Regions from separate parts of the Agrobacterium sp. NPDC090283 genome, predicted to be linked through region 3. Evidence: riboswitches for the same ligand, from Rfam matches in the RefSeq annotation. Region 3 holds a riboswitch; each other region holds the start of a gene.
The links. Region 3 has a riboswitch for cobalamin ahead of ACIQUH_RS00055 (CbtB domain-containing protein). Riboswitches for the same ligand answer to the same signal wherever they lie in the genome.
Positions count from the first base shown of each region.

Region 1: it holds a riboswitch for cobalamin, as region 3 does, so the genes downstream of both, metE (5-methyltetrahydropteroyltriglutamate--homocysteine S-methyltransferase) here and ACIQUH_RS00055 (CbtB domain-containing protein) in region 3, are expected to answer to the same signal.
Region 2: it holds a riboswitch for cobalamin, as region 3 does, so the genes downstream of both, bluB (5,6-dimethylbenzimidazole synthase) here and ACIQUH_RS00055 (CbtB domain-containing protein) in region 3, are expected to answer to the same signal.
Region 4: it holds a riboswitch for cobalamin, as region 3 does, so the genes downstream of both, ACIQUH_RS04635 (ABC transporter substrate-binding protein) here and ACIQUH_RS00055 (CbtB domain-containing protein) in region 3, are expected to answer to the same signal.

Region 1 covers NZ_JBIVYG010000002.1:553,077-557,222, forward strand. The annotation lists gene ACIQUH_RS05485 (hypothetical protein) at 1-142, shown strand, start outside; gene metE (5-methyltetrahydropteroyltriglutamate--homocysteine S-methyltransferase) at 338-2,686, opposite strand; cobalamin riboswitch at 2,786-3,000, opposite strand; gene ACIQUH_RS05495 (ATP-binding cassette domain-containing protein) at 3,083-3,865, opposite strand; gene ACIQUH_RS05500 (sugar ABC transporter permease) at 3,884-4,146, opposite strand, start outside.
Region 2 covers NZ_JBIVYG010000013.1:80,019-84,164, forward strand. The annotation lists gene ACIQUH_RS18545 (hypothetical protein) at 1-594, shown strand, start outside; gene bluB (5,6-dimethylbenzimidazole synthase) at 662-1,375, opposite strand; cobalamin riboswitch at 1,472-1,656, opposite strand; gene ACIQUH_RS18555 (hypothetical protein) at 1,742-2,572, opposite strand; gene ACIQUH_RS18560 (glyoxalase superfamily protein) at 2,765-3,142, shown strand; gene ACIQUH_RS18565 (NAD+ synthase) at 3,419-4,146, opposite strand, start outside.
Region 3 covers NZ_JBIVYG010000001.1:5,805-9,950, forward strand. The annotation lists gene ACIQUH_RS00040 (LysE family translocator) at 1-585, shown strand, start outside; gene ACIQUH_RS00045 (c-type cytochrome) at 705-1,139, shown strand; gene ACIQUH_RS00050 (c-type cytochrome) at 1,229-2,149, shown strand; cobalamin riboswitch at 2,288-2,524, shown strand; gene ACIQUH_RS00055 (CbtB domain-containing protein) at 2,684-2,866, shown strand; gene ACIQUH_RS00060 (CbtA family protein) at 2,878-3,588, shown strand; gene ACIQUH_RS00065 (hypothetical protein) at 3,593-3,907, shown strand; gene ACIQUH_RS00070 (type 1 glutamine amidotransferase family protein) at 4,077-4,146, opposite strand, start outside.
Region 4 covers NZ_JBIVYG010000002.1:364,769-368,914, forward strand. The annotation lists gene ACIQUH_RS04630 (FecCD family ABC transporter permease) at 1-605, opposite strand, end outside; gene ACIQUH_RS04635 (ABC transporter substrate-binding protein) at 602-1,633, opposite strand; cobalamin riboswitch at 1,790-2,024, opposite strand; gene ACIQUH_RS04640 (GNAT family N-acetyltransferase) at 2,064-2,942, opposite strand; gene argE (acetylornithine deacetylase) at 3,146-4,146, shown strand, end outside.

The sequences.
Region 1 (4,146 bases), on a different contig from region 3:
GAAATCTCTGGAACTGGGCATGTCGACCTATTTCCTGGAGATGGCATTGTTGTCGCTGGCCCAGGACATCAATCAGCAGGGTCTGCTGCCCGTAAGCGCAGAGCTGAATGTCAGCACCTTTGCGCAGGCCGACCTGCATTGAACGCTTTCGCAACGGCGTAAATCCGCCGGGATTGAGCGTTTCCACACCGATCTCCAGTCGTAGGCCCGGGAGCGTTCTCTTTATCTGCCTTTCCGGCCGGCTCAATCCTGCCGGACAGGCATTCATATACCCCTCCCCCACATTTTCCCGGCGGAAGCCGTGATGAGGCCCGGCTCCCGCCGGGCCTCATCCATATCAGAGTACCGCGCGGCGAAGCTCGGCAGCGGCGGCGACCATGTTGACCAGGGCCGGCCTGACCTCTTCCCATTTGCGGGTCTTCAGGCCGCAATCCGGATTGATCCAGAGCTGCCGGTCGTCAAGCCGCTCTCGCGCCAGCGCCAGAAGATCGACCATTTCTCCAACCGCCGGCACACGGGGCGAATGGATGTCGTAAACGCCGGGACCGATCTGGTTCGGGTATCTGTAGGTCCGAAACGCATCCAGCAACTCCATCTTCGAACGCGAGGTCTCGATGGAGATCACGTCGGCGTCCATCGCCGCGATGGCGTCGATGATCTGGTTGAATTCGGAATAGCACATATGGGTGTGCACCTGGGTGCGATCACCGACGCCGCTCGAGCAAATGCGGAAGGATTCCACCGCCCAGCCGAGATAATCCTGCCAGTCCCGGTGCCGAAGCGGCAGTCCTTCACGAAGAGCCGCCTCATCGATCTGGATCATCTGCGCACCGGCCGCTTCCAGATCATTGACCTCATCGCGGATGGCGAGCGCGATCTGCCGGCATGTCAGGCTTCTGGCGATATCGTCGCGAACGAAGGACCAGTTGAGGATCGTCACCGGTCCGGTCAGCATGCCCTTGACGGGCTTTTCGGTGAGCGACTGGGAATATTCCCACCAGCGAACCGTCATCGCTTTCGGACGCGACACGTCGCCGAAGATGATGGGAGGACGCACGTAACGCGAGCCGTAACTCTGCACCCATGCATGCTGGGTGAAAGCGAAGCCGGAAAGCTGTTCGCCGAAATATTGCACCATATCATTGCGCTCGAACTCCCCATGCACGAGAACGTCGAGACCGATTTCCTCCTGCCAGCGAATGGTCGCTTCGGTTTCCTTCTGCAGGAATTTTTCATATTGCGCATCGGTCAGCGCCCCCTTGGAATGCGCCGATCTGGCCTTGCGCACCTCCGGCGTCTGCGGGAAGGAGCCGATGGTCGTCGTCGGGAAAAGAGGAAGCGCAATGGCCTGCGACTGCACTTTCTGCCGCTCAGCAAACGGGCTCGCCCGCTTCCTGTCGGCCTCGCCAATCGTTGCGATACGCTTTTGAACGGCGGTATCGGTTACCTTCGACGAGGAGGCGCGTGTGGCAACCGCCTTCGATGCAACCTCCAGTTCCGCCGCAACAGTGCCCTTGCCCTCACCGAGAGCCTTGCCAAGTGCGGCAAGCTCGCCGAGCTTCTGGGTGGCGAAAGAAAGCCAGCTTTTCAGATCGGCATCGAGACCGGTTTCCAGTTCGAGATCAACAGGGACATGCAGTAGCGAGCACGACGGCGCGATCTGAAACGCCGCCGCGCCGCCTGCCGCGATGATGGGTTCCAATCGGCTGACGATTGCGGCGAGATCGGCGCGCCAGATGTTGCGGCCGTCGATGACGCCCAGAGACAGGACACGATTTTCCGGCAACGTCTTCAACGCCGCCTCCAGCGCACCGGGCGCGCGTACCAGATCGATGTGAAGACCCGCAACCGGCAGCGCTGCGACGGCTTCGAGATTATCCTCAAGCCCACCGAAATAGGTGGCGAGCAGGATTTTCAGATCCGGCGCGGCCTTCGACAAAGCCTGATAGGCCACAGCCAGCGCGTGACGCTCCCCCTCGGAAAGGTCCAGCACCGCGACCGGCTCGTCGATCTGCACCCATTGAGCACCGGCCGCATGCAGGCGGCGCAACAGCTCTTCATAGACAGGCAGCAGCCCGGCCAGCAGATCGAGCGGCTTGAAGGCCGCTTCGCGCGCCTTGGCGAGCTTCAGGAAGGTGACCGGACCGAGAATGACCGGGCGCGTATGGATGCCGAGCGCCTTCGCCTCAAGGAAGTGGTCGACCGGCTTTTGCGAGGTGAGCACAAAATGCTGATCCTCTGAAACCTCCGGCACCATGTAGTGATAGTTGGTATCGAACCATTTGGTCATTTCCAGCGCCGGAGCGCCCTGACCATGATGCGAATGTCCTTCATGCCCGTGGCCGCAGCCTGCGTGCCCTTCGCTCTGGCTGCCACGCGCCATGGCGAAATAGGTGGACAGGGAAACATCTCCACCCGCCCATCCATAGAGGGGCGGAATGGCGCCCACCATCACGGCCGTGTCGAGAACGTGATCGTAAAGGGAGAAATCGTTGGAAGGGATATGGGTAATCCCCTTTTGCTGCTGGAGCGCCCAGTTTTCGGCGCGCAGCCGGGCGGCGGTTTCGAGCAGTTCCGTCTCGGAAATCTTTCCGGACCAGAAGCCTTCAAGCGCGAACTTCAGTTCGCGATGGCGTCCGATCCTCGGAAAACCGAGCGATGCGACTGTAATGGTCTTGTCTGGCATTGTCATACCCCATTTGGTTGTGGGGGCATGGGTAAAGCGGACGCGTGCAGGACCGGCCTTGGCCGAAGCATTGCAGCAACCACCGGGACACCCCGCCCGTGGACGTTATTTTGTCCTGGCAGGTCTCCTGGCTTGCGGGTCGTCGCCTTTGCCCGTCTTCCCGGGGCTTTCACCCCAGTGACGTTGTGGACAAAGGCTCGCCGCTTACAGTTGCGGGGGCAGCTCCGGTCTTGCCGATTGTCGGCGCACCGGATTCCCTCTTAGCTCCGGGATCGGGCAACCAAGCCCGGAGAACCATGACATCGGCAATTCTCACCACGGATACCACAATGTCAATAGACATAAAGAAATCTTTATATCTTTATTTCGTTCGATGGCGGCACGGCAGGCCGGTCGTCAGGAGACGACCGCGCCCGGCCCAGGCACCGCGCCCGAAGGCACCTTGCCAAGAATGATCATGCCGAGAACCTCGTCCTTGGTCACATCCTGCGTGCGGGCATGGCCCACCACCTTGCCGTTCTTCATCACGAAGACCCGGTCGGCCAGATCGAAGACGTCGTGAATATCGTGGCTGATGAGGAAGATGCCGATGCCCTGCCGTTTCAGTTCCTTGACGAGATCGCCCACCTGCGCCGTCTCCTGCGGCCCGAGTGCTGCCGTCGGCTCGTCCATGATGAGAATGCGGGCATCGAACAGAATGGCACGGGCAATCGCGACAGACTGCCGCTGGCCGCCGGATAGCGCCTTCACCGGCTCCTTGAACCGCCGGAAATTGGGGTTAAGACGCCCCATCACCTCGCGGGCCGAGGCTTCCATGGCGACATCATCCAGCGTGCCCCATTTCGTCTTCAGCTCACGGCCGAGATAAAGATTGGCCGCCGCATCGACATTGTCGGCCACGGCCAGCGTCTGGTAGATGGTCTCGATGCCGTATTTCTTGGCGTCGCGGGGATTGCGGATATCCGCATCCTCACCGTTGATGAGGATATCGCCGCCGTCGCGCCGGTATGCGCCGGAGAGGATTTTGATGAGTGTCGATTTTCCCGCACCGTTGTGGCCGAGAAGGGCGACCACCTCACCGGGGAAAAGATCGACAGAGGCGTTTTCCACCGCATGGATGCCGCCGAAGGAAATGGAAATATTGCGCATTTCCACGAGGGGCGTGACTTGGTCCGTCATAGGAGTTCTCCTCGGTTCTTACTTGGCGCGGGCGCGGTAGATGGTGTCGAGCCAGACGGCGACGACCAGAACCACACCGACGACGATGCGCTGGAAGGGCGTATCGATGCCCACCAGCACCATGCCGGATTGCAGCGACTGCATGACGAGCGCGCCGAGCATCGCGCCCGCTATGGTTCCCACACCGCCGGCAAGCGAGGTGCCGCCGATGACGGCCGCCGCGATGGTGTAAAGCTCGTCCAGTTCGCCCTGGGCATTGGTGGCGGCGTTGAGGCGGGCGG
Region 2 (4,146 bases), on a different contig from region 3:
TACTGGTCCTGGACGGATACCGTCGGCACCATCGGGCTGGTCGTCCGGGCCGCCAACGGAGCACCGCTGATCATGAGCAATGCCCATGTCATCTGCCGGGACAATGCCCAGATCGGCGATGACGTGTCGCAACCGGCACGCACCTGGTTTGGCGATCTTGCCGCCAATATCGTCGCTTTCCAGAGGGGCAACATCGTCTATCAGGGAACGCCCTATGGCGTCGATGCGGCTGTCGCCAGCCCGGCGAATGGCCGGCTCGCCACCATCGGCGCAATCTACAACCTCCCCTCGCCGTTGGGGGCGGCCGTTGCGGCGCTCAACATGAATGTCACGAAATCGGGCGTGACGACCAATATCACCAATGGCGTCGTTTCCGGCTTTTACGACGTACAGCAGCCGAATATGCGCAACCAGATCGGCATATCGCCGCGTCGGGCCGGCGAGGTCTTCAGTCAGCCGGGCGATAGCGGCAGCGCCGTCATCGACACCGCCGGCAATAATGTCGTCGGATTGTTCTGGGGTGCAAGCGGCGCGATCAGCCTCGCCAGCCCCATTCACCCCATCCTCAATCTTTTTAACTGCACTGTCGTTTGAAGAGACGAAAGCCACCCTTCAAAGCCCACCCTTCCCGGTTTCGTCCGGGAGGGGTGGAGCCGCCCGGTCAACCGCCCCAGCGATTGCGGAACACCAGTTCCTCCAAAGGCACGCGCTGCCGCCAGCCTTTCACCGCCAGTTCCGGTTCAGTGTAAAGTTCGTTGACCCGGCCAAGGCACAGCCAGGCGACGATTTCAATATGGTCGGGAATACCAAGAATAATACGAATGTCGCTGTCGTGGAAAATGCTGACCCAGCCGACGCCGACGCCTTCGGCGCGGGCCGCGAGCCAGAGGTTCTGGATGGCGCAGACGGTGGAATAGACATCCGTGCGCGGATTGTGGGTGCGGCCCAGCACCACCTTGCCGCCCCGCGTCGGATCGCAGGTGACGCAGATGCTGAGTGGCGCCTTGCGGATGCCTTCAAGCTTGAGACTGCGATAAAGCGCCTGCTGCTCGCCGGCAAACATCGCCGCCGCCTCTTCATTGGCGCGGCTGAAGGCCACCCATGCCGCCTGGCGCACGGCGCCATCGGTAACGAGGGTGAAGTTCCACGGCTGCATGAAACCGACCGAGGGCGCCGAATGCGCCGCCTTCAGCAGGCGCTCGACAAGGGCGTCCGGCAGCGGATCTGGCAGGAACTGGTCGCGCACATCGCGCCGCGTCTCGATGGCGCGATAGATCGCCTCGCGCTCCGCGCCGGAAAACGGGCGGGCGGGTGAAAGCGCATGATCGCTTGAACTGGCTTGCAATGGATTGCCAGCGGACGGATCGGTCGGCATCGTTTAACCCCAACAATGCGGGCGCGCGGTTGCCGAAACCATGCCGGTTTTCGCATGCACGACGCGCCTCTTCAGCAACCTGCCGCCGTCCGCGCGGTTCGGTCTATCCTGCCAGGCCGGTCTTCTGACTCGGCTTCATCCGCCCCCTTTCGCCTTCCCGAATGACTTCAGTGGCATGAGAAAAAGGGCATCCGCCTCACAGCGCTGGGCACGTTCCGGTCTTTCACCGAATTCCCGATTCTCCCGCCTCAACGGCAGGCACCTGACCCAAAACCTATGGGCAAAAAAACTTGCAAATGCAAGTATCCCGCCGGTGGTGCGGCAAAGTGACCACGGGCGATCCCACACCTTCGCTCGTCCTGCCCGTCACTCTAGCGGAAAGTACCTGACATAAGCGAATTCATCCCCATCCGGTGACCAGTTGGGCGAGTTCATCGTGCCCTGCCCGCCGAAAAGCTCGAACAGCGTCTCGGCATTGCCGCCATCCATATCCATCAGCCGCACCCGCACGTCGAGGTCACGCGGATGGTCGAAGACGTCGCCGTCATAGGAGACGAACACCACCTTGTCACCTCTGGGTGACGGATGCGGAAACCAGTCGCCATAGGAGCTGTCGGTAATGCGTTCGACAGCGGAACCGTCCACCCGCACCCGCCAGATCTGCATCTGCCCGGTGCGGCTGGAATTAAAATAGATCCACGCACCATCCGGCGAATAATCCGGACCGTCATTACGGCCTTCGCCATGGGTCAGCCGCGTCTCGGTGGCAGTCTCGACATCCATGGAATAGATATCGAAGACCTGATCGCGAATGCCGCAATAGGCAAAGCTTTTCCCATCCGGCGACCAGCCGTGCCAGTAGGAAGGAAGGTTCCTCGTCATCAGCCGCGGTGCGCCTCCCATAGAGGACAGGAGATAGATGGCGCTCTTGCCGAATTCCACCTTGTCGGAGATGGCATAAAGCGAACCGTCAGGCGAAATGCCGTGATCGTTGTTGCAGAGCGCGGCAAAGCCGGTATCGACCTTTTCCGGCGCGGCCCTACCGGAAAGAGACAGGCGATAAAGCAGCCCCTCGCTGTTCAACAGCAGGTATTTTCCATCCGGCGACCAGTTCGGCGCTTCGAAGAGATCAGGCGTCTGCCACACCACCCGCATCTGCCGGGTGCGGATGTTGAAGATTTCGATGGAGCTGCGCATTCTGCCTCCCGGGCGTGTCTGTGTTCTCGCTCAAGGCGCTCGGCAATAGAGACATTCCGTTTGCATCCGCCATCGCCTCGATTATGATCCTAGGGCGGCAGGCACCGTCCTGCAAATTCAAACCGGAAAAAACGCCCGCGCCCCGGCACCGTCCGCGCCGCCTGCCGTTTCTCCCAGATCCGAGGTTCCGCGATGAATACCATCGCCGATCACGGCATCCGCTTCGGGCGGATCGCCGCCATGCTTCCTGTCAGGAATATCGAAAAGGCCCATGATTTTTACGTTGGCGTGCTGGGCTTCGAAAAGACCTTCGAAAACGGCACCCCCGTCGGTTTCATGATCCTCAAACAGGGCAATGCCGAGCTGCACCTGACATTGCAGCCCACCCACAAGGCAGCGCCCTTCAATGTCGCGCATATGATGGTCAGCGATGTCGATGCGCTGCACGCGCTGTGCAAGAGCCAGGGGCTGCGCATCATCAAGGGGCTGCAGGACAAGGATTATGGCCTGCGCGCCTTTGTGTTCGAAGACCCGGATGGCAACCGCATCGATGTGGGGCAGGTTATTTAAGGTAAGGAAGCGGCGCGGGTGCTCTCCGCGCCATTCACATATCCGCGCCGTGGACCGGGCGCATGCCACTTGTTTCTTCTCCCCGCCGGGGAGAAGTCCGCGGCAGCGGGATGAGGGGGTGAGGGTCGAGATAGATCGAGAGCTAGCCCCCTCATCCGACCCTTCGGGCCACCTTCTCCCCGGCGGGGAGAAGAAATTTGCCGCACCTTCGTACAGCAATCGCCCTGTTTATGAAGAAGATTCGGCGTTAACCACGCCTTCCGGAAACCGTCGCAATCACCGATCCCTAAACCGGTTGGTGATCGGATAACGCCGGTCACGCCCAAAGTTCTTCTTGGTGATCTTCACGCCCGGCGCCGATTGCCGGCGCTTGTATTCGGCGAGATAGAGCAGATGCTCCACCCGGTGCACGGTCGCCACATCATGGCCGCGCGCCAGAATTTCCTCGACCGACATTTCCTTCTCGACCAGGCATTCCAGAATATCGTCCAGCACCGGATAGGGCGGCAGCGAATCCTGGTCGGTCTGGTTGGGCCGCAATTCGGCCGACGGGGCCTTGGAAATGATATTGGCCGGGATCACCTCACCGGAAGGACCGAGCGCGCCCGGCGGCACATGGGCGTTGCGCCAGCTGGAAATGGCATAGACCTGCATCTTGTAAAGGTCCTTGATGGGGTTGAAACCACCATTCATGTCGCCATAAAGCGTGGCGTAACCCACTGACATCTCGGACTTGTTGCCCGTCGTCACCACCATCGAGCCGAACTTGTTCGAGACGGCCATCAAAATGGTGCCGCGCGTGCGGCTCTGCAGGTTTTCCTCGGTAATGCCCTCTTCCGTGCCCTCGAAGAGATCGGAGAGCGCCGAGAGGAACCCTTCCACCGGCTCCGAAATCGGCACGATATCGTAACGGCAGCCCAGCGCTTTCGCGCAATCGGCGGCGTCTTTCAGCGATTCTTCCGATGTATAACGATAGGGCAGCATGATGCAGCGCACCCGCTCCT
Region 3 (4,146 bases):
GGCATCATCATCCTGCCGGGCATGGATATGCTGTTCGTGCTGGCAAGCGCGCTGACGGGTGGCAGGAGAACCGGCCTTTCGGCCGCAAGCGGCATGAGCGCCGGCGGCATCGTGCATTCGCTTTATGGCGCGTTGGGCGTCGGCATGCTCGCGGCATGGATGCCGTCGCTGTTCCTGCCGCTTCTTGTCTTTGGCGCCGCCTATATGATCTGGATCGGCATCGGCCTGATGCGCAGCGCGATCGTCGTGAACGGCGACGAGGCCGAGGCAAGCGCTTCGGTCAGAAAAGCCTTCTGGCGGGCGGTGCTGACCTGTCTTTCCAATCCGAAGGCCTATCTCTTCATGATGGCGATCTATCCGCAATTCCTCAAACCGGCCTATGGGCCGATCTGGATGCAGGGGCTGGTGATGGGCGCGATGGTGGCGGTGACGCAGTTCACCGTCTATGGCGCGCTGGCGCTGACGGCGGATAGGAGCCGGGCATGGCTGGTTTCCTCGCCCGCCGCCACGATCTTCATCGGCCGCGCCGCCGGTTTCATGCTGATTGCCGCAGCGTTGCTGACGCTGTGGGAGGCCTTGTCTTAGGCTTCTGTTTTCACGATGGAATTCACCGCAATGTGACTTCTTTTCGCCATCGGGAAAGGGCATCCTCGCGCCGTTCCATCTAGCGCCCGGTGTCCCAGCCGGAATCAAGGAGAGTGCGCATGAAACTGAAAACCATCACGGCGGCCATGCTGTTCGGCTGTCTTTGCGCCGGAGCGGTCTACGCTGCCGGCGAAGTCGAAAAACGTGAAGGCTTGATGAAGCAGATCGGCGGCTCCATGGGTGCGCTCGCCGCCATCTCCAAGGGCGAAAAGCCCTTTGACGCCGATACCGTCAAGGCCGCCGTAACGACCATCAGCACCAATGCCAAGGCTTTCCCCGACCAGTTCCCCGCCGGCACCGAGACCGGCAGCGCGGCTGCTCCCGCCATCTGGGAAAATTTCGCGGACTTCAAGGCCAAGGCCGCCAAGCTCGGCACGGATGCGGACATGGTTCTCGCCAATCTCCCCACCGATCAGGCCGGCGTCGCCACCGCCATGAAGACGCTCGGCGCCGATTGCGGCACCTGCCACCAGACCTATCGTCTGAAGAAGTGATCGAATGATTCTGGAAACGCCGCTTCCCGGCGGCGTTTTCCCGGCGCGAAAGACGCCTGACCGGGTCAGGTGAGAATGGGGAGAGGGGTATGTCTTCCATCTGGACGAAACTCGTGGGCGGGGCCGTGGTCGCGGCCATTGCGGGCTACGGCATATTCGCCTGGGTCACTGCGCCTGAGCGGCAGGCGCCCAGCCACTGGGTGAGCCTTGGCGAGCCGGATCTCGCCAATGGCGAAACGCTGTTCTGGGCGGGCGGCTGCGCAAGCTGTCATGCCGCGCCCGATGCCAAGGGCGAGGGGCTGTTGACGCTTTCGGGCGGGCAGGCGCTGAAAAGCCCCTTCGGGACTTTTCATGTGCCCAATATTTCCTCCGATCCGCAGCATGGCATCGGCGGCTGGACGCTGGCGGAATTTGGCGATGCCATGACGCGCGGGGTGGGCAAGAACGGCGAACATCTCTACCCGTCCTTTCCCTATGCCTCCTATGCCCGCATGACGCAGAAGGACATCAACGATCTCTTCGGTTATCTGAAAGCCCTGCCGGCCAGCCAGAACGATGCGCCGGATCACGAGTTGCCGTTTCCTTTCAACCTGCGCATGGCGCTGGGCGGCTGGAAGTTCCTTTACTTCGATCCCTCGGCGCGGCCGCGCGTCGAGCTTGCCAATGCCAATGCCGAATTGCTGCGTGGCCAATATCTGGTGGAAGGACCCGGCCATTGCGGCGAATGCCACACGCCCCGTGATGCGCTCGGTGGCTTTGTGAAGGATCAGTGGCTGGCTGGCGGTCCCAATCCGGAGGGCGAGGGCCGCATTCCGGACATCACCCCCGGCTCGCAAAGCATCGGAAGCTGGGCCGAAGCCGATATTGCCAGCTATCTGGAAACCGGCTTCACCCCGGAATTCGACAGCGTCGGCGGCTCCATGGTCAAGGTGCAGCAGAACATGGCGCATCTGACGGCCGAAGACCGCGATGCGATTGCCGCCTATCTGAAGGCGATACCGGCGCGGTAGGGCCTGATACCTCTCCTCCGTCATCCTCGGGCTTGACCCGAGGATCCACCACCACGCCAGCCCATGGATCCTCGGGTCAAGCCCGAGGATGACGAACGAGAGGTGGGTAAGCGCCATTGACTCCCGACCCCGCCCATCGGATAACAATCCTGTGATGGTTCCTTCCGGACGTTCCGGAAGGTGAAAAGGGAACACGATAGGGAGCAATCCTCATTCGTGGCTGCCCCCGCAACTGTGAGCGGAGAGCCTGAAACGAAGTGCCACTGGCAGCCCTCTTGCCGGAAACCGCGGTTTCCAGGGCGAGGCTGATGCCGGGAAGGTGTTTCAGGTTTTGACCCGCAAGCCAGGAGACCTGCCATCACGGAAATGTCCATGCCGGCGGGGTGTCCGGAAGAGCGGAATGTCAGGGTGGCAAGATCAATGCTCCCTGTGTCAGTCTCGTATCCCCGTGGTGAAGTGTATCGCATGCGGTCCTGCGGCTTGTGCCGTTCGGTCGCGTCCAAGGGCGCGGGGTCGCGCCGGAGAGGGGTCACCATGTCCATCAACCAGAATACGGCCAATGCCGCCGTATCCGCAAAAACGGGCAGCTTCGCGCAATCGCTGACGGCGATCGTGCTGGGCCTGTTTGTCGTCGGTTTTGTCGGCTTTTCCCATGTGGAAGCCGTGCACAATGCCGCGCACGACACGCGCCATGCCAACGCCTTCCCCTGCCATTGAGGGGAAACGGCATGTCATCTTTTCGCAATATCGTCTTTACCGCCGTTCTCGTCGGTATTCTCGGCGGCTTCGCCGTGTCTGCCATGCAGGCGGTCAGTACCACGCCGCTCATCCTGCAGGCGGAAACCTATGAGAGCGCCGGCGAAGCGCCCCATAGCCATGATGCGCCGGCGCCCGGTGCCGCGGTTCCCGCCCATGAGCATAATGACGAAGCCTGGGCTCCGGCCGATGGTTTCGAGCGCACCGCCTATACCGTCGCCGCCAATGTGCTGACCGCTATCGGTTACGCGCTGGTGCTGACCGGTCTCATCTCGCTGCGCGGCACCAATACCGGCTGGCGTGAAGGCCTTCTCTGGGGCGTCGCCGGCTTTGCGGCCGTCATGCTCGCCCCGATGATCGGCCTGCCGCCGGAACTGCCGGGAAGCCCGGCCGCCGCGCTTGAGGCAAGGCAGATCTGGTGGCTCGCAACCGTTGCCGCAACCGCGGGCGGCATTGCGCTCATCGCCTTCCGCCGCGAACCCTGGGCGGTTCTGCTGGCGCTGGTGTTGATCGTCGCGCCCCATGTGGTGGGTGCGCCCCTGCCGCCGGAAGGCGAACATGCGCTGGCGCCGCTGCCGCTCGAGCGTCAGTTCATCGTCGCCGCCACCATCACCAGCTTCGTCTTCTGGGCCCTGATCGGCACGTTGAGCGCGTTTTTCCTGAAGCGCTTCCAGCAGGCTTGAAACCATGCAGGACGCAGCGCAATGGAGTGAGGAACTCGATGCGCTACGTTTTGCCGTTCCCGGTCACGGCGCTTTCTGCGCCGTGCACCGCCTTGCCTTCAAGGCGCTCCTTGGGGCAACACCGGGTCGCGAGGCGGCTCTCGCCTGTTTTCATGATCACGAGGCTGCCTTTATCGCTGCGGCGCTCAGCAAGATAAAACGTTCAAATTTGCCCGCCGGCCGCAGCCTGCATCTCAACAGCCGCGATATTCGCCGTGCGATCGCGGGTGAGGGCGATGCGTCGGCGGCGCGGGTGTGCCGGGTGCTTGATCGGCGGTAGTCATCGCTGTTCTCACCTCCGTCATCCCGGCCTTGAGCCGGGATCCAGTCAGCCCAAGTCCTTGGGCTGAAAAGACTCTTTTCGCCGCGCAGACGCGCGTCGGCTGGATTCCGGCTCAAGGCCGGAATGACGGAGAGAGCATATTAAAGACGGCAAAGGCCGGTCCGCCTCACCGGTGCTCCGCCGCAAAAACCTGAAGTTCCGCCTCGGCTTCCGGACCAAAGAGGCCGAGGTTTTTC
Region 4 (4,146 bases), on a different contig from region 3:
GGCCAGCGCACGCCCGAGAGGTTGCCCAGTAGCCAGAACATGATGCCGCGCGCCTGTTCCGCATTGGCGGATTTGGTGACGATGAAGGAGGTCATGGCGTTGAACAGCTGCGACCCGGCCACCCCCGCCAGAATGATGGCGCTGTTGCCGTGTCCCGCCCGCACCGCCAGAAGGCTGACCAGCGAAAACGCGACGAAAGCGCCAATGAGCGCCCCGGCCGGCATCGTCAGGAACCCCGCTCCGAAGCCCAAAAGCGCCACGGCGACGGCACCGGTGGAGGCGCCGGCGGAAATGCCGAGAATATAGGGATCGGCAAGCGGATTGCGCAGAAGCGATTGCAGCACCGCTCCGGCGAGCGCCAAAGAAGCGCCGCAACAGGCGGCAACAACCGCGCGGCTGAGGCGGTAACTCCAGACGATACCCTCATCCAGCGGCTCCAGCGGATAACCCGCATGGAAGACACGGTTGGCAATGGTTTTCGCCACGACATCAAACGGAATGGCGGTCTCGCCGATGGCCGCCCCGGCCATCAGCGCCACGAGCAACAGGGCGAGCGCGGCAAGAGCCAGCCCCGCCCTGCCGAGATGAATGGAAAGTCCGTTCACTTCGCGAGGCCGGCAGCCGAAATCGCCTCGGCCAGCGTTTCGATGCCTTCGATGGTGCGGATGGTCGGGTTCATCGCCTGCGCATCCATCTCGAACACATGACCTTCCTTGACGGCGGGCATGATGCTGGCCACGGGATCGGTGGCGAGGAACTTCAGCTTGACGGCGACATCGTCGGCAGGGAACCGGCGGCGGTCCATCTTGCCGGCGACGACGATGGACGGATTGGCCTTGGCGATGGTTTCCCAGCCGACGGTTGGCCATTCTTCATCGCTTTCGATGACGTTCTTCAGACCCAGCGCGGACATGATGTAGCCGGGGGCGCCATTGCGGCCGGCCACATAGGGATCGATATCCAGCTCGGCGCTGGAGAACCAGAAGACGGCGGAAAGCTTGCCATTGGCGGAGGCGATCTTGGCGCGGGCGGCTTCCTCACGCTTCTTCAGATCGGCAACGACCTCTTCACCGCGATCCTGCACGTTGAAGATTTTGGCGAGATCGCGGATTTCCTGGTAGATCAGGTCCATGGTGAAGACGGTGTTGCGCACGCCGTCGCCGCCACCGGAATTGTCCTTGCCAAGGCAATCGGCAGGCGAGGTATAAACGGGAATGCCAAGTTCGGCAAATTGCGCCGGCGTTCCGACAACGCCTTCCGGGCCGATCTGCCACTGGAACTGCGTCGTCACGAGGTCCGGCTTCTTGCCGACGACCGCCTCGAAGCTGGGGTCATTATCGGCCAGCCGCTCAACCTTGGCATTGGCCTCCTCGTATCCCTTCAGAACCGGGCCGATCCACAGCGCGGTGCCGACAACCTTGTCGGCGAGGCCGAGCAAATAAAGTACCTCGGTCGTGCTCTGGCCGACGGACACGGTGCGGGCGGGAGCCTGCTTGAAGGTGATCTCCTGACCGCAGCTGTTGATCGTCAGGGGATAGGTGGTTTCGGCAGCATTTGCGGCGGTGACAGGCAAAACCGAAAGCGCAGCGGCCAGAAAGCCGGCATGGACCGGCAGGCGTCTAGAATGAAACATGTGTTCTCCAGTCGACAGTAAAACTTATTCCAGAGCAGCAGGCGTCAGAACGCGCAGCAACAGCGGGACGTCTTGTACGGAGAACGGTCTTGGGACGCAAACGAATGTTATGAAATAACATTACAATCTCCTCCTCCGGGCTTCCCCGCCCGTAACGATGGTTTATATTTTAACGGCAGGTCTCCTGGCTCACGGATTTGCGTCACTCATCTGCCTTCCCGCATTCCTGAGAATACAGTGGCATGACGCCTTCAAGCGTCACGGGGATGAACGACAATCCGCTTACAGTTGCGGGGGCAGCCACGGCATTGGGTGAAAAAATCGCCCGCACCATGTTCCCTATTAATCCCTTCGCCTTTCGGCTGCAGGAACCGTCGCTTTCTCACATAAGGGGCAAGAAGCGGGGCGTCAATTGCGATAGTGCCGCACCTCAGCACAAAGACGGGCCTGCAAGGGCGAAAATCCTTGCGGAACCGGAGCCTGCCGGTTGCGGCACGCCTTTCGACATGATGGTGAGCGTTTCGATGACCACCAGCCCGGATTGCGTCAGGAAATCGGTCAGAAGACCGCTGTCCCGCACGGCATCGAGACGGACAAGCTGATCGTCGAGATCGGAAAAATGCCGCCTCACCAGCGCAATCGCATCCGCCTCGTCACCGGCAACGACCGGGCCGACAATATGGCCCCGCCCCGCTGCACGCCGCAATGCGAAGGCGGCAAGACGATCGGCCTCGAACAGGCCGTAACCCGTATTTTCCCGGAGAAGGCGTTGCAGGACGCCCCGGCGCGAAACACCGAAAGCCACCCGATCCAGATCCGCCACGGCGGATAAATGATCCTCGGACAGCGGCTCGATTCTCTGTTTTCTTCCAAGCGCCGGCATCTCGGCAGTACAACGCGCCTTGCCGCGCAGGAGATGTATTTTTTCCGTCTCCCCGGCAAAACCCAGCCGCGCAAAAAGCCGCCGCGACGCTTCCGTCGCGTTCAAACGCAGGGCGGCGTCAGGGTAGCCCGCAATGAGTTGGCCGACCAGCCATGGTGCAACGCCCTGCCCCTGCAAACGCGGGGAAACGATGACCATGCCGACCGTCGCGAAACCCTCATCATAAGGAAACAGCATTGCGGTTGCGACAACGCGGTCTATCTCGTCCAGCGCGGCAAGGCCGACGCCACATTGACGCAGGAAACACCATTCGTTCGCGTGATATCGCCATCCGACAGCCATGGACAAAGCATGCAGATGATCGGCCTCCACATCGGCGATATCCACTGTCCGCAACTCGAAACTATCGACTTTGAGCAGCTCCATGACAAACGGCTCTCATTCCCTCCGGCGCGGAACCTTGATCCCGGCATCCCAGCTCACGACATCCGAAGATAACCAGCCTCGTCAGCAGGAATTTTTTGAAAGTGCTGAAAGGACACAACAATCTACTGAAATCACGCCTATTTCAGCAGATAAACGCCGCAGGCCGCTCTAAGCTTTTCGGCGTTGAAGCGACGGAGACAGCCATGAACGCAATCGACATTCTGGAGCGTCTTGTCGGCTTCCCCTCGGTCGTAGGAACCGCCAATGGCGACATTGCCGGATGGATCGCCGATTATCTGGAAAGCCACGGCGCGAAAGTATCGCTGCTTGCCGGCCCGGAGGGCGACCGCGCCAATCTCTTCGCCAGCTTCGGCCCGACCGATGCCAGTGGATACATCCTGTCCGGCCATATGGATGTGGTGCCTGCCGGTGAGCCGGAATGGTCCTCCGATCCCTTCACGCTGAGAGCCGGAGGCGAGCGTCTTTACGGACGCGGAACCACCGACATGAAAGGGTTTCTGGCCACGGTTCTCGCCGCGGCACCGGCATTTTCACGCATGGCGCTGAAGCGGCCCGTTCATATCGCCTTTTCCTATGACGAGGAGGCGGGCTGCCGCGGCGTTCCGCATCTCATCGCCCGATTGCCGGAACTATGCGCAAAACCGGCGGGCGCGATCATCGGCGAACCGAGCAATCTGCGCGCCGTGCGCGCCCACAAGGGCAAAGCCGCCGCACGCATCGCCATTCGCGGCCGCTCCGGCCATTCCTCGCGACCGGATCAGGGCGTGAACGCCATCCATCTGATGACCGGCATCATGGCAAAGGCGGTCGAGACCGCACAGGCTCTCACGCAGGGTCCTTTCGAAGCGACATTCGAGCCGCCCTATTCCTCCCTCCAGATCGGCATGCTGAAAGGCGGACAGGCGATCAATATCATCCCCGATTTCTGCGCCATCGAACTGGAAGCGCGGGCGATTGCCGGGATATCGCCGGTCGCCCTGCTCCAGCCGGTGCGTGACGGCGTCGAAGCGCTCGCTGCCAAGGGAATCGACGTGGAATGGATGCCGATGAGCGATTATCCGGCGTTGTCCCTTGCCGCCGATGCACCCCTCGTGACGCTTCTGGAAGAATTGACCGACGCGCCCTGCATCGCCGCCGTCAGCTACGGCACGGAGGCCGGACTTTTTCAGGCGGCCGGCATCGA